DNA from 2 places in the Hydrogenophaga sp. SNF1 genome. Region 1 is predicted to be linked to the other one. Evidence: riboswitches for the same ligand, from Rfam matches in the RefSeq annotation. Region 1 holds a riboswitch; the other holds the start of a gene.
What was found. A riboswitch is a leader RNA that binds a small molecule or an ion and turns the genes downstream of it on or off. The one in region 1 is predicted to bind glycine.
Positions count from the first base shown of each region.

Region 2: another riboswitch for glycine. It lies ahead of SOM08_RS18995 (PBP1A family penicillin-binding protein); the one in region 1 lies ahead of gcvT (glycine cleavage system aminomethyltransferase GcvT).

Region 1 covers NZ_CP139793.1:1,745,045-1,753,116, reverse strand. The annotation lists gene SOM08_RS08475 (acyl-CoA thioesterase) at 26-448, opposite strand; gene SOM08_RS08470 (DMT family transporter) at 445-1,389, opposite strand; gene SOM08_RS08465 (SDR family oxidoreductase) at 1,390-2,172, opposite strand; gene SOM08_RS08460 (electron transfer flavoprotein-ubiquinone oxidoreductase) at 2,307-3,992, shown strand; gene SOM08_RS08455 (hypothetical protein) at 4,127-4,633, shown strand; glycine riboswitch at 4,703-4,799, shown strand; glycine riboswitch at 4,812-4,915, shown strand; gene gcvT (glycine cleavage system aminomethyltransferase GcvT) at 4,973-6,106, shown strand; gene gcvH (glycine cleavage system protein GcvH) at 6,126-6,503, shown strand; gene gcvP (aminomethyl-transferring glycine dehydrogenase) at 6,530-8,072, shown strand, end outside.
Region 2 covers NZ_CP139793.1:3,969,739-3,977,810, reverse strand. The annotation lists gene rpmJ (50S ribosomal protein L36) at 1-66, shown strand, start outside; gene rpsM (30S ribosomal protein S13) at 89-454, shown strand; gene rpsK (30S ribosomal protein S11) at 473-877, shown strand; gene rpsD (30S ribosomal protein S4) at 1,048-1,671, shown strand; gene SOM08_RS19010 (DNA-directed RNA polymerase subunit alpha) at 1,774-2,757, shown strand; gene rplQ (50S ribosomal protein L17) at 2,843-3,238, shown strand; tRNA gene SOM08_RS19000 (tRNA-Met) at 3,256-3,332, shown strand; glycine riboswitch at 3,537-3,632, shown strand; gene SOM08_RS18995 (PBP1A family penicillin-binding protein) at 3,689-5,956, shown strand; gene SOM08_RS18990 (nitric-oxide reductase large subunit) at 5,996-8,072, opposite strand, start outside.

The sequences.
Region 1 (8,072 bases):
CCACCGCGCGTCCGGTCCACCCGGGTCAGCCTTGCAGGTGCTGGCGCAGGCTGTCCGGGATCGGCGCCGACTTCTGCTGCGGGAAGTTCACCCACACCGTGGTGGCGCCGCCTGACGCGTAAACCGTCTCGGGGTCGTCGGCGCGCGTGAGCGTGCACCAGCTCTCGAAGCTGGTGCGGCCGGTGTCGCTCACGTACATGGTGGCGATCACCTCGCCAGGAAACTCCAGCTGCTTGTGGAAGGTGCAGAAGGCATTGACGATCACCGGCCCCTCGCCGCGCGGGTCGGGCTGGCAACCGATGGACTGCATCCACTCGATGCGAATGGTTTCGAGGTAACGAAAATACACCGTGTTGTTCACGTGGCCCATCGCGTCCATGTCGCCCCAGCGGATGGGGATGCGCATGCGGTGGACCTGTTTTTTCTTCTCAGGCAGTTCGAATTTCATCGGTGGGCTCGGATGGAGGCAAGGATGCCCAGCACGAACAGCGCGCACGCCAGCCATTGCGCGGCGGCGGGCCATTGCCCGTTCCAGGCGAAGGTGTAGAGCAGGCCGAAGACGGTCTCGCTCACGATGAGTTGTCCGGCCAGGCTGGGGCTCAGGCGCCGGCTGGCCATGTTCCACAGCACCGAGGCCACCCAGGCCGCGCCGATGCCCGTGACCAGGCACACCGCCACGAACAGGCCGAAGCGCGGCTGGGCGATGAGCCCGGCCGGTGCGCTGCCCGCCACCGCCGCGATGCCCAGCGCCCCCAGGCCGGCGGCCACGCCCAGCCAGTTGGCCCACAGCGTGGAATTCACCTCGGGGTGGCGCGCCAGCCAGCGCGCGTTGAGCAGGCCATAGGCCGTCCAGGACGCGGTGGCCAGCAGGGCAAACGATACACCGCGCCACAGGTCGGAGCCGGCGCCGGCCTCGCCGCCGTGCGCGCTGGCACGCACCATCAGGGCGATGCCCGCGGCCGTCAGCAGCAGGCCGGGCAACAGCGCGCGCCAGCGCAGGCGCTGCGGCTTGCCCAGCAGCATCACCCACAGCGGGATGGTGCCAATGATGAGCACCGGCAGCGCCGCGCCCGCCGCCTGGATGGCCAGCACCAGCAGCAGGTAGTAGCCCGTGTAGCCCAGCAGACTCAGGCCCAGCGCGGCCCAGGCCTGGGGCGCCGTGGGCCAGCGCGCGTCCCCGCGCAGCGCGGCCCACAGCAGCAGCGCCAGCGACAGCAGACCGCAGGCCAGGAAGCGGCCCACCGTGAGATCGACCGTGCCGAATTCGGGCAACACCAGCGGCGCCACGAAGGTGGTGCCCCAGAAGGCGCCGGCGCCCAGGCCGGCGGCCAAGCCGGTCGCCATGCCCGGCGGCAGACCGCCGGGTTGGTGCAGCGCCAGCGAAGTCATCTAGACGCCAAAGCCGTCGTCGGCGGCGATCACCGCGCCGTTCACGAAATGGCTCTCATTGGCGCACAGCATCACCAGCAGCGCATCGAGGTCGCTCGCCTGCCCCAGGCGCTTGCGAGGCGTCATCTCGATGAGCTTCTTGCCCTGCTCGGTCTTCCAGTGCTCGTGGTTGAGCTCGGTGTCGATGTAGCCCGGGCAGATGGCGTTGACATTGATGCCGAAGCGGCCCCATTCCATCGCCATGGCCTTGGTCATCTGCACCACGGCGGCCTTGCTCATGCAGTACACGCCGATCTGCGGGAGCACCTTCAGCCCGGCCATGGACGCGATGTTGACGATGCGCCCACCGACGAAGGTGCCCGGCGCCGCGCCTTTGGCGCGCGCGATCATGCGCTTGCCCACTTCCTGCGCGACGAAGAAGGCGCCCTTGGTGTTGGTGTCGAAGACGAAGTCGTAGTCGGCCTCGTCCACGTCCTGCAGGCGCTGCGTGGTGCTCACGCCCGAGTTGTTGACCAGGATGTCGATGGGCCCGACCTCGGTCTCGGCGTGCGCGATGGCGGCCTTGATGGAGGCCAGCTCGGTCACGTCCAGCGCCACCACGTGCGCCGCGCCGCCGCCGGCCTCGATGTGCGCGCGCAGGTTCATGAGGCGATCGGTGCGGCGGCTGGCCAGCACCACGGCGGCGCCGGCCTGGGCCAGGGTCTTGGCGAACTGCGCGCCCAGTCCGCTGGACGCGCCGGTGACCAGGGCCACGCGGCCCGACAGGTCGAGGGTGTACGCCATGCTCAGTCTCCCGAAATGTGAACGGTCGTTCGATTTTGTGCGGTCGCCGCATAAAATGCGGTCCGCTCCGGGACACGAGCCCTTCGCAAAGGAGGGTGGCCGGAGGTTGCCAAACATTATGAGCGAGACCCCCCATGACGCATGATCAGATCCTGGCCCAGTTCGGTCCCCGCGAAGCCATGGAGTACGACGTGGTCGTGGTCGGCGCCGGCCCGGCCGGCCTGTCCACCGCCATCCGACTGAAGCAGCTGGCCGCCGAGCAAGGCAAGGAGGTCAACGTCTGCGTGCTGGAGAAGGGCTCCGAGCCCGGCGCGCACATCCTCTCGGGCGCGGTGATGGACCCGCGCGCCATCAACGAGCTGTTCCCCGACTGGAAAGCGCGCGGCGCGCCGCTGAACCAGCCCGTCACGGGCGACGACCTGCTCATGCTCAGCGAGACGGGCTCGAGCCGCACGCCCGATTTCCTGATGCCGCGCAACTTCCACAACGAGGGCTGCTACGTCATCAGCCTGGGCAACGTGGTGAAGTGGCTGGCCGAGCAGGCCGAGGCCCTGGGCGTGGAGATCTTCCCCGGCTTCACCGCCGCCGAGGTGCTCTACAACGACGACGGCTCCGTCAAGGGCGTGGCCACGGGCAACCAGGGCATCGGCAAGGACGGCGAGCCCACCGAGGCCTTCCAGCTCGGCATGGAGCTGCACGCCAAGTACACCGTGTTCGCCGAGGGCGCTCGCGGCCACCTGGGCAAGCAGCTCATCGCCAAGTTCGACCTCGACAAGGGCAAGGACCCGTCGAGCTGGGCCATCGGCGTCAAGGAGCTGTGGGAGATCCCGGCCGACAAGGCCAGGCCCGGCCTGGTGGTGCACACCGCCGGCTGGCCCATGACGGACGACACCTTCGGCGGCGGCTTCCTCTACCACCTCGAGGACAACAAGGTCACGCTGGGCTTCGTCATCGGGCTGGACTACAGCAACCCCTGGCTCTCGCCCTTCGAGGAGATGCAGCGCTGGAAGACGCACCCGGCGATCAAGGCGCACATCGAAGGCGGCAAGCGCCTGGGCTACGGCGCGCGCGCCATCAACAACGGCACGCCGCAGGCCATGCCCAAGACGGTGTTCCCCGGCGGCGCGCTGGTGGGCTGCGACGCGGGCTACCTGAACGCCGCGCGCATCAAGGGCAGCCACGCGGCCATCAAGAGCGGCATGCTCTGCGCCGAGGCGGCCTTCGAGGCCGTGACGGCCGGCCGTTCGAGCGACGAGCTCTCGGCCTACCCCGCGGCCTTCGAGAAAAGCTGGCTGCACGAGGAACTCTGGCAGACCCGCAACTTCAAGGCCTGGTTCAAGAAGGGCCCGACCATCGGCAAGCTGATGACGGGCATCGAGCAGTGGTTCCTGCCCAAGATCGGCGTGAGCGCGCCGCCCTGGACCCTGCACCGCGACAAGCCCGACCACGAGTACCTCAAGCCCGCGGACCAGATGCCCAAGATCGCCTACCCCAAGCCGGACGGCGTGCTCAGCTTCGACCGCCTCTCCAGCGTCTTCGTCTCCAACACCAACCACGAGGAAAACCAGCCCGCGCACCTGACGCTGAAGAACAGCACGGTGCCGGTGCAGGTGAACCTGGCAAAGTACGCGGGCCCGGAAAGCCGCTACTGCCCGGCCGGCGTGTACGAGTTCGTGAAAACCGATGCGGGCGAGGACCGCCTGCAGATCAACGCGCAGAACTGCGTGCACTGCAAGACCTGCGACATCAAGGACCCGACCCAGAACATCGTGTGGGTAACGCCCGAAGGCGGCGGCGGTCCGAACTACGCGGGCATGTGAGGCCGCGGGCGTGTGACGTCTCTCACGCGATCGCCACGAAGCCGCCCCCGGGCGGCTTTTTCACGCCCGCGTGACACGCGAGCGTCATGCGCCCCGCCCAGAGTGCGGCGTCCACCGCTGCCTGCGCACCGCACATGCTCATCAAGACCGACAAAGGCCGCACCGAACTGCTCCCGGGCCAGCGCTCGCTGGGCCAGCGCGAGCGCGCCATCCTGCTGGTGGCCGATGGCCGCAAGTCCACCGCGTCGCTCCATGCCCTCTTCCATGGCGAAGGCCGCGCCATGGTGGAGGCGCTGCTGGCCGACGGCTACCTGATCGACGAAGCCCCGGCCGAGCCGCCCGCGCGCCCGGTGCCGCCGCCCCCGCGCGGCTCGGTGGACACCTTCAGCGGGCCACGCTCGCTGGCCAGCGCGCGCATGTTCCTGTTCGACCTGTCCGACCGCATGTTCGCCGCGCGCGACCGCGCCCTGGCCGACCGCTTCCGCCAGGCGCTGCGCGAGGCGCGCGACGCCGCCAGCATGATGGCCGTGGGCCAGGACATGCTCACCGAGATCGAGCGTGTCGCGGGCGCCGAGCGCGCCGCCTCGATCAGCGAGCGCCTGGCGAAGGTGCTGCCCGAGACCGCCCCGCAGGACGCCTGAGCGCGCCCTCGCGCCCCTGGGGACGCCGGGTGGCGTTGTCCGTGCACGCCGGGTTCCCGGCTAGAATTCGCCGCATTGTCAGGAGAGCGTTCCCCCGGGGAACCGCCGAAGGCGCAGGGGCCGGATCAGGCCCCGAACGCTCAGGCAAAAGGACTGGCAAACGCCCGCCACCCGGCGGGCGATCCCCCCTGGAGAGAGGCCCCACCCGATGGGGTCCACCGAAGGAGCAAGCGCGGCATCGCCCGCGTGAATCTCTCAGGTAAAGCGGACAGTGGGGCAGCGCACGGATGAACCCGTGTCCCGCCCCGCGAGGGGCCTGCCCCCGCCAGAGAACCCGCCGTGTCCGCCGACGCTTCCACCGACCTCCTCAAGACCCCGCTGCACGCGCTGCACCTCGAACTGGGCGCGCGCCTGGTGCCCTTCGCGGGCTACAGCATGCCGGTGCAGTACCCGGCCGGCCTCATGGCCGAGCACCTGCACACGCGCGAAGCCGCCGGCCTGTTCGACGTCTCGCACATGGGACAGCTGCGGCTCATCGGCCCCGACGCGGCCACCGCCTTCGAAAGCCTGATGCCGGTGGACGTGATCGGCCTGGCGCCCGGCAAGCAGCGCTACGGCCTGCTGCTCAGCGACGAGGGCACGGTCATCGACGACCTGATGTTCGTGAACCGGGGCGACGACCTTTTCGTCATCGTCAACGGCGCCTGCAAGCACGGCGACCTCAAGCACATCGTCGAGCGCATCGGCGCGCGCTGCACCGTGGAGCCGCAATTCGACCGCGGCCTGCTCGCGCTGCAGGGCCCGCGGGCCGTGACGGCCCTGCAGCGCCTGCTGCCCGGCGTGGAGAAGCTGGTCTTCATGACCGGTGGCGCCTTCAGCTGGCAGGGCAAGCCCCTGTTCGCCACGCGCAGCGGCTACACCGGCGAGGACGGCTTCGAGATCTCGCTGGCCGCGGCCGACACCGAGGCCTTCGCGCGCGCCCTGCTCGCGCAGCCCGAGGTGAAACCCGTCGGCCTGGGCGCGCGCAACTCGCTGCGCCTGGAAGCCGGCCTGTGTCTCTATGGCAACGACATCGACACCACCACGACCCCCGTGGAAGCCGCGCTCAACTGGGCCATGCAGAAGGTGCGCCGCACGGGCGGCGCGCGCGCGGGCGGCTTCCCTGGCGCCGAGCGCGTGCTCGCGCAGCTCGATGGCAGCGCGCCCCTGTCGCGCGTGCGCGTGGGCCTGCTCGCGCAGGAGCGGGTGCCGGTGCGCGAGCACACCGAACTGCAGAGCGAGGCCGGCGAGCGCCTCGGTGAAGTCACCAGCGGCCTGCTCGGCCCCAGCATCAACCAGCCCATCGCCATGGGCTATGTGCCACCGGCCTTCGCGGCCGTGGGCACGCGCCTGAACGCGCTGGTGCGCGGCAAGGCCGTGCCCATGCAGGTGGCCTCCCTGCCTTTCGTTCCCAACCGTTACCACCGCGGCTGATCGCCGCAGGAGCACAACCATGACCGTCAAGTACACCCCCGATCACGAGTGGATCCAGCTCGAGGACCACGAGGCCGCCGTCGTCGGCATCACCCTGCACGCGCAGGACGCGCTGGGCGACGTGGTCTTCGTCGAGCTGCCCGAGGTGGGCCGCACCTACGCCAAGGGCGAGGTCGCCGGCGTGGTCGAGTCGGTGAAGGCCGCGGCCGACGTCTACATGCCGCTGGACGGCGAGGTGACCGAGGTCAACGAAGCCCTGCGCGCCGACCCCTCGCTGGCCAACAGCGACCCCCTGGGCAAGGGCTGGTTCTTCAAGGTCCTGATCAAGGACATGGGCCAGTTCGATCCGCTCATGGACGAACCGGCCTACCAGAAGTTCGTCAAGGACAACGCCTGATTTTTCCCCCGCCACCGAGGCCCGCCATGCTCATGCCCTCCGTCAAGCCCCTGGGTGAACTCGAGAACGCCAGCGAATTCGTCGCGCGCCACATCGGCCTCGACGAAGCGGGCGAGCGCCACATGCTCTCGGTCATCGGCGAGGCCTCGCGTCGCGCGCTGATCGACAGCATCGTGCCGCGCCCGATCGCGCGCCGCCAGGGCATGCAGCTGCCCGCGCCGCTGACCGAGGCCGCCGCGCTGGCCGAGCTCCAGGGCATCGCGCGGCAGAACAAGCTGCTCAAGAGCTTCATCGGCCAGGGCTACCACGGCACCCACACACCGGGCGTCATCCTGCGCAACATCCTGGAGAACCCGGCCTGGTACACGGCCTACACACCCTACCAGGCCGAGATCTCCCAAGGCCGAATGGAGGCGCTGGTCAACTTCCAGACCATGGTCACCGACCTGACGGGCATGGACATCGCCAACGGCTCCATGCTCGACGAGGCCACGGCCGCGGCCGAGGCCATGACGCTGGCCAAGCGCTCCGTGAAGGCCAAGGGCCATGCCTTCGTGGTGTCGGGCGACACGCACCCGCAGACCATCGAGGTGATCCAGACGCGCGCGGCACCGCTGGGCCTGGAGGTGCGCGTGGCCATGTCGGGCGAAGAATGGGACGCCATGCTGGCGGCCGACGACTACTTCGCCGCCTTCACGCAGTACCCGGCCTCCAGTGGCTGGCTGCACGACTGGACGGCGGACGCCGCCACCGTGCACGGCAAGAACGCCGCCTTCATCGTGGCCGCCGACCTGCTGGCCCTGACCCTGATCAAGCCGCCCGGCGAGATGGGCGCCGACATCGTGGTCGGCACCACGCAGCGCTTCGGCATGCCCATGGGCAACGGCGGCCCGCACGCCGCCTACATGGCCTGCCGCGACGAGTTCAAGCGCAGCCTGCCCGGCCGTCTGGTGGGCGTGAGCGTGGACGCCCACGGCCAGCCGGCCTACCGCCTGGCCCTGCAGACGCGCGAGCAGCACATCCGCCGCGAGAAGGCCACCAGCAACATCTGCACCGCGCAGGTGCTGCCCGCCGTGATCGCCAGCATGTACGCCGTGTACCACGGCCCGCAGGGCTTGAAGCGCATCGCGCAGCGCGTGGCGGCCTACACGGCCATCCTGGCCAAGGGCCTGGCCCAGCTGGGCTACACCGACACGCACCACGGCGACCGGGGCGTGTTCGACACCCTCGCCCTGCGAGTGGACCCGGCCCGGGCGAACGCGCTCATGGCCCGTGCCGTGGCCCACGGCGCCAACCTGCGCCGGGCCTGGGACGGGTATGTGATCGTCACGCTGGACGAAACCACCACGCGCGAAGACATCGCCCTGCTGTGGACGATCTTCGCGACCGACGGCCAGGCCCTGCCCTCCGTGGAGGCCTTCGAGAAAGGCGTGGAGCCGCTGATCCCCGACGGCCTGCGCCGCCGCAGCGACTTCCTCACGCACCCGGTGTTCAACACCCACCACAGCGAGACCGGCATGCTGCGCTACATCCGCATGCTGTCGGACAAGGACCTCGCGCTGGACCGCA
Region 2 (8,072 bases), 2.2 Mb from region 1:
ATCAAACGCCACGGCGTCGTGCGTGTGATCTGCACCGATCCCCGCCACAAGCAGCGTCAAGGCTGATCGATTCGTCAAGAGGATTCACATGGCTCGTATTGCAGGCATCAACATTCCGCCGCACAAGCACGCCGAGATCGGCCTGACGGCGATCTTCGGTATCGGCCGCACCCGCGCTCGCCAGATCTGCGACGCGTGCGGCATCGCGTACAGCAAGAAGATCAAGGACCTCTCCGACGCGGAGCTCGAGAAGGTGCGTGACCAGGTGGGCACGTTCACCATCGAGGGTGACCTGCGCCGCGAGACCACGATGAACATCAAGCGCCTGATGGACATCGGCTGCTACCGTGGCTTCCGCCATCGCCGCGGCCTGCCGATGCGTGGTCAGCGCACCAAGACCAACGCACGCACGCGCAAGGGTCCGCGCAAGGCCGCCCAGTCGCTGAAGAAGTAATCGGTTCGAAGGAAAACCATGGCCAAGTCCCCCTCCAGCAGCGCCGCCGCCCGCGTTCGCAAGAAAGTCCGCAAGAACATCGCGGACGGCATTGCGCACGTGCACGCGTCGTTCAACAACACCATCATCACCATCACCGACCGCCAGGGCAACGCGCTGTCGTGGGCGTCGTCGGGTGGCCAGGGCTTCAAGGGTTCGCGCAAGTCGACGCCCTTCGCGGCCCAGGTGGCCTCCGAAGTGGCCGGTCGCGCCGCGATGGAACAGGGCATCAAGAACCTCGACGTCGAGATCAAGGGCCCCGGCCCGGGTCGCGAGTCGTCGGTGCGTGCGCTGGGTGCCCTGGGCATCCGCATCACCTCGATTTCCGACGTGACGCCCGTGCCCCACAACGGCTGCCGCCCCCAAAAGCGCCGCCGCATCTGAGCCCGTCTTCACCGGGCATCTGGCTTCGCGCTAGAATGCCGGGTTCTCCGAGCGCCACCGCAGTCATGCTGCGGTGGCATTTTTGCTAAGCCCACCGCCCCCGCCATCGCGGGATGGCTCCCGCAATCACAGTCCCTGTGGGTTGCGGCAGACGACAAAAGGAAACCAACGTGGCACGTTACCTCGGCCCCAAGGCCAAACTGTCCCGTCGCGAAGCCAGCGACCTGCTGCTCAAGAGCGCGCGCCGCTCGATCAGCGACAAGGCCAAGTTCGACTCCAAGCCCGGCCAGCACGGCCGCACCTCGGGCCAGCGCACCTCCGACTTCGGCGTGCAGCTGCGCGAGAAGCAGAAGGTCAAGCGCACCTACGGCGTGCTCGAGCGCCAGTTCCGCCGCTACTTCGCCGAGGCCGACCGCCGCCGCGGCAACACCGGCGCCAACCTGCTGTTCCTGCTCGAGTCGCGCCTGGACAACGTCGTGTTCCGCATGGGCTTTGCTTCCACCCGTGCCGAAGCGCGCCAGATCGTGTCGCACAAGGCCATCACGGTGAACGGCCAGTCGGTCAACATCCCGTCCTTCCTGGTCAAGGCCGGTGACGTGGTCGCTGTGCGCGAGAAGTCCAAGAAGCAGGCCCGTGTGATCGAGGCGCTGGAACTGGCCAAGCAGATCGGCTTCCCCGGTTGGGTTGAAGTGTCGGTCGACAAGGTTGAAGGCGTCTTCAAGAAGACCCCTGACCGCGATGAATTCGGCTCGGACATCAACGAGTCGCTCATCGTCGAACTGTATTCGCGTTAATCCCGTCCCCGGCCGGGCGCGGCATCCGCTGCGTCGCCGGGCCATTCCATGCTCCGTCTGCCTTATCGGTGTAACGAGCCGAGGGAACTGAAGGAAGTCTGAATGCTGAACAACCTGCTCAAGCCCAAGTCCATCAACGTCGAGCAACTCTCGGCCAATCGCGCCAAGGTCACGCTGGAGCCCTTCGAACGCGGCTACGGGCACACCCTGGGCAACGCCCTGCGCCGCGTGCTGCTGTCGTCCATGGTGGGCCATGCCCCCACCGAAGTGACCATTGCTGGCGTGGTGCACGAATACTCGTCCATCGACGGCGTTCAGGAAGACGTGGTCAACCTGTTGCTCAACCTCAAGGGCGTGGTGTTCAAGCTCCACAACCGCGACGAGGTGACCCTGAGTCTGCGCAAGGACGGTGAGGGGGTCGTGACGGCCGCCGACATCCAGACGCCGCACGACGTCGAGATCGTCAACCCCGACCACGTCATCGCCACGCTGTCGGCCGGTGCCAAGCTGGACATGCAGATCAAGGTCGAAAAGGGCCGCGGCTACGTGCCTGGCACGCTGCGCCGTGGCGACGAAGCCGCCCGCTCGATCGGCCGCATCGTCCTCGACGCGTCCTTCTCGCCGGTCAAGCGCGTGAGTTACACGGTGGAAAGCGCCCGCGTCGAGCAGCGCACCGACCTCGACAAGCTGGTGCTCGAGATCGAGACCAACGGCTCCATTGGCCCCGAAGAGGCCGTGCGCGCCTCGGCCAAGATCCTCGTTGAACAGCTCGCCGTGTTCGCCCAGCTGGAAGGCGCCGACCTCTTCACGGAGGCGCCGCAACAGCGCAGCTCGCAGCAGTTCGACCCGATCCTGCTGCGCCCTGTGGACGAGCTCGAACTCACCGTGCGTTCGGCGAACTGCCTGAAGGCCGAGAACATCTATTACATCGGTGACCTGATCCAGCGCACCGAGAACGAGTTGCTCAAGACCCCGAACCTGGGCCGCAAGTCGCTCAACGAAATCAAGGAAGTGTTGGCCTCGCGTGGTCTCACGCTGGGCATGAAGCTCGAGAACTGGCCGCCCGCCGGCCTCGACAAGCACTGATCTCAACCCCTGAGCCCTCGGGCCAGGCCATGACGAACCGCCGGTACCTGATACGGCCGGCGGCAAAAGACGGAAAGGAAACACCATGCGTCACGGACACGGACTTCGCAAACTCAACCGCACCAGCGAGCACCGCCTCGCGATGCTGCGCAACATGATGAACTCGCTGCTCACGCACGAGGCCATCAAGACCACGCTGCCCAAGGCCAAGGAACTGCGCCGGGTCGTCGAGCCCATGATCACCCTGGCCAAAGAGCCGACGGTGGCCAACCGCCGCCTGGCCTTCAACCGCCTGCGCGATCGCGACGTGGTGGTCAAGCTGTTCGACGAACTCGGCCCGCGCTTCAAGGCCCGTCCCGGTGGCTACACCCGCATCCTGAAGATGGGTTTCCGCGTGGGCGACAACGCGCCCATGGCCCTGGTGGAGCTGGTTGACCGCGCCGAACCGGCCGCCGATGCCGGTGAAGCCGACAAAGCGTGATATAATTTTTGGCTTGACGCGGAGTGGAGCAGCCTGGTAGCTCGTTGGGCTCATAACCCAAAGGTCGCAAGTTCAAATCTTGCCTCCGCAACCAAACAAACCCAGTGCCAGCTGGTGAAGAAGGCCCTCGAATCGAGGGCCTTTTTTCTTGGTGGCGCCGCGAATGCCTGCCGCGCGCGGCGTCGGCCGGCGACGGCCCGGATGCCATAATCGCCGCACTGCGGGAGAGCGGGGCCCCGGGCCCCCGCCGAAGGCGCAAACTCCCATCATCGCTCAGGCACCAGGACCGCAGTCACCCATTTCGCCGACTGGAGAGCGGCCGTCGCACGGCCCACCGAAGGGGCAAGCCGCGTCAGCGGCTGAAACTCTCAGGTTCAAGGACAGAGGGGGAGGCGCAGCAGGATCGCATCGATGCGACGCGATCGCCTGCGACCACCTATTGGAGTCCTGGTGCCTTCTCCCCATCCGCACACCCCCCCGTCCCGGGGCGCGTCGACGCGCTTTGTCATTGCCCTTGTCCTGGGACTGCTCGCGGGTCTCTCGCTGGGCGGCGCCTACGCGCTTCACCGCCTGTGGCAGGAGCTGCCCAGCGTGGCGGCCCTGACCGACTACCGCCCCAAGCTGCCGCTGCGCATCCACGCCCGGGACGGCCGCCTGTTGGCCGAATACGGTGAGGAGCGCCGCGAGCTCGTGGCGATCGAGCAGATCCCCAAGCGCATGCGCGAGGCGCTGCTGGCCATCGAGGACGCGGGCTTCTACGCGCACCGCGGCGTGGACTTCTCCGGCCTGGCGCGCGCCGCCTGGAGCAACCTGTTCGCCGGGGGGCGCGCGCAGGGCGGCAGCACCATCACCATGCAAGTGGCCCGCATGTTCTTTCTCAGTCCCGAGAAGACCTACCGCCGCAAGATCATGGAGGTGCTGCTGGCCTGCAAGCTCGAGGCGCACCACGACAAGGACACCCTGCTCGAGCTCTACATGAACCAGGTCTACCTGGGTGAACGGGCCTATGGCTTTGCCGCCGCCGCCTCGGTGTACTTCGACAAGGCGCTGCATGAGCTCACGCTGGCCGAGGCCGCGATGCTGGCGGGCCTGCCCAAGGCGCCCTCGGCCTACAACCCCGTGGTCAACCGCGAGCGCGCCGTGGTGCGGCAGCGCTACATCCTGTCGCGCCTGTTGGCGCTCGGCTGGATCGACCAGGACGCGCACGACCAGGCCCAGGCCGAGCCCCTGGTCCTGCGCTCGCCCGAGCGCTTGGGTGGGCTGCACGTGGGGCATGCCGTGGAGCAGGCCCGCCAGCGGGTGGTGGAGCGTTTCGGCGACGCGGCGTACACGCGCGGTCTGGACGTGGTCCTCAGCATCGACGCGGACCTGCAGCGCGAGGCCATGCGCGCGCTGCGCGGCGGTTTGCTGCGCGCCCAGCAGCAGCGCGGCTACGCCGGACCGGAAGCCCGGCTGCCGCCGCCCTGGCGATTCGACCGGCCGGGGCTGCGGCGCGCGCTGGCCCCGTACCCCGACAGCGGCGAGCTGCAGGCGACCCTGGTGCGCGAGGTGTCGTCCGCGGGGCTGCAGGCCCACCTGCGCGACGGCAGCGCCATCGCGCTGGCGCACCGCGCCGGGCGGGGCCCGCGCATCGAGGTCGGTTCGGTGATCCGCGTGCAGCGCGACGCGGCACAGGGCTGGCGCCTGGCCCAGCTGCCGCGAATGGAGGGCGCCCTGGTCTCCATCGACATGGACACCGGTCACATCCTGGCCCTGGCCGGCGGCTTCGACCCGCGCCTGGGCCAGTACGACCACGCCATGCAGGCCCTGCGCCAACCCGGCTCCACCTTCAAGCCATTCGTCTACTCCGCGGCGCTGGAGCGCGGCTACTTCCCCGGCACGCTGGTGGAAGACCGCCAGCGCGTGGTGACGCCGGCCGCCCCGGGGCGCCGCGCCTGGGCTCCCCGCAACCACGGCGACCGCTACGACGGCTTCGTGACGGCCCGCGACGCGCTGGCGCGGTCCCGCAACGTGGCCACGGTGAACCTGATGGAGGCGGCGGGTGCGGTGTACGTGCGCGATTTCGCGGCGCGCTTCGGCTTCGATCCGCAACACAACCCGGCGGCCCTGCCACTGGCCCTGGGCGCGGGCGCGGTCTCGCCGCTGGGGCTGGCGCAGGCCTACGCGGTGTTCGGCAGCGGCGGCGAATGGCGTCCCGCCGTGCTGATCACCCGCGTGAGCGAGCGTGGCGGCGCGGTGCTGTACGACGCCGCCGACCCCGCGCCGGCGTTGCGCTCCGTCTCCGAGCGCAACGCCTACATCGTGGACAGCATGCTGCGCGACGTCGTGCAGCAGGGCACGGCGCGGCGTGCCCTGCGCCTGGGCCGCCCCGACGTGGCGGGCAAGACCGGCACCTCCAACCAGGCCCGCGACGTGTGGTTCGCGGGCTATTCGTCGGGGGTGTCCACCGTGGTGTGGATGGGCTACGACCAGCCGCGCAGCCTGGGCCGGGCCACCGGGGCCACGCACGCGCTGCCCGTGTGGACCGAGTTCATGGCCAGCGCCGTGGCTGGCCGCTCGCCGCGCCAGCGCGAGCGGCCTGGCGGCGTCGTGGTCCATGCCGGCGACTACGCCTATGCCGAGTACGCGGCCAGCGTTTGCGTGCAGGACGACAACGACCGGGTGGCGGGGCCGTTCGACTGCGCGCCGGATGCGCCCGGCGGGGCGCCGCCGGGTTGAGGGCGCGCAGGCCGCCGCGGCGGCCCGCGCGCCGGTGCGTCAGCCGCGCGCCTCGCTCAGTCGCTGCCCGGTCCGGGCCGGTGCGCCGCTGCGGTCCAGCAGGCCCAGCACCACCTGCAGCGCCAGCGCCACGGCACCGCCGATGAACACCAGGTCGCCGAAGGTGCGCACCCAGCGCAGCGTCTGCAGCAGCGGCTGCTGCATGAAGGTCTCGCTGCGGGCGTACCACAGGCCCTCGCCCACGCTCGCCATGAACTGGATGAAGCCGATCGGCAGCAGGCTGGTGAAGATCATCAGCACCAGGCCCAGGTTCAGGCCCCAGAAGCCGGCCTTCATCAGCGGCTCGCTGAACACGGCGCGGGGCCGCAGGTAGCGCAACACCATCAGCGTGAAGCCCAGTGCCAGGAAGCCATAGACGCCGAACAGGGCCGCGTGCGCGTGCACGGGCGTGGTGTTCAGGCCCTGGATGTAGTACAGCGAGATCGGCGGGTTGATCATGAAGCCGAAGACGCCCGCGCCCAGCATGTTCCAGAAGGCCACGGCGACGAAGCACAGCAGCGGCCACTTCAGGTCGTCCATCCAGGGCGCGCGGGTCTTCAGGCGCCAGTTCTCGAAGGCCTCGTGGCCCAGCACGATCAGTGGCACCACCTCCAGCGCGCTGAACGAGGCGCCCACGGCCATGACCGGCGTGGTGGTGCCCGCGAAGTACAGGTGGTGGAAGGTGCCCGGGATGCCGCCCAGCAGGAACAGCGAGGCCGAGGCCAGGCTGGCCGTGGTGGCCATGCGGCGCGACACCAGCCCCATGCTGGAGAAAACGAAGGCCAGGGCGGTGGTGGCGAAGACCTCGAAGAAGCCCTCCACCCACAGGTGCACCACCCACCAGCGCCAGTACTCCATCACCGACAGGCTGGTGCGCTCGCCGTAGAACAGGCCCGCGCCGTAGAACAGGCCGATCGCGCCGACCGAGGCCGTGAGCAGGGCCAGCAGGTTCTTGTCCTGGCCGTCGCGCGCGAACAGCGCGGGCAGCACGCCGCGCAGCATCAGCACCAGCCAGAGCAGGATGCCGACCCACTTGAGGATCTGCCAGATCCGTCCCAGGTCCACGTACTCGTAGCCCTGGTGGCCCAGCCAGAAGTTCCACTCGGGCGGCATCTTCTGCGCGATGGCCAGGTAGTTGCCCACGAAGGAACCGACGCAGACGAAGACCAGCGCCCAGAACAGCACGTCCACGCCCAGCTTCTGGAACCTCGGGTCCTTGCCGCCGTTGATGACAGGCGCGAGAAACAGGCCCACCGCCAGGAAGCCGGTGGCGATCCAGAACAGCGCGGCCTGGATGTGCCAGGTGCGCGTGAGCGAGTAGGGGAACCACTGCGACAGGTCGATGCCGTAGAAGCTGCGCTCCACGGTGTAGTGGGCGGTGAAGCCGCCGATGAAGACCTGGAAGACGAACAGCGCGACCACCAGGAACAGGTATTTGCCCAGCGCGCGCTGCGAGGGCGTGAGCGCGAAGGCCGTCAGCGGGTCGCGCGCCGGTGCGGCCGGCAGCGGCTCGTCGTGGTCGCGCAGGAAGGCCCAGGCCCAGACCAGCAGGCCGATGCCCGCCAGCAGGATGACCACGCTGGCGATGGACCAGACCACGTTCTCCTTGCTGGGCACGTTGCCGATCAACGGTTCATGCGGCCAGTTGTTGGTGTAGGTCACCGGCGTGCCGGGCCGCTCGGTGGCCGCGGCCCAGGCGGTCCAGAAGAAGAATTGCGCGAGCCGCTCGCGCCGCGTGGCGCTGGGCAGGGTGTTCTCCTTCATCGCAAAGCTCTCGCGGCTCTTGGCCAGCGCGGGCGCGTCGGAGAACAGCTGGTCGTAGTAGGCGGCCGTGTGCGCCATGGCCTGCGCGCGCCGCTCGCTCACCACCAGCGCGCCATCGGCGCCGACGCCATTGGCGCGGTACTCGGCCCGCAGCTCGGCGCGCAGCGCGCCCTGCAGGCTGGCGTCGAGGTCCGCGTAAGCCCGCCCGTGCCGCTCGCGGGCGGCCAGGTCGAGCCAGGCCGTGAGTTCGCGGTGCAGCCAGTCGGCCGTCCAGTCGGGGGCCTGGTAGGCGCCGTGGCCCCAGATGGAGCCG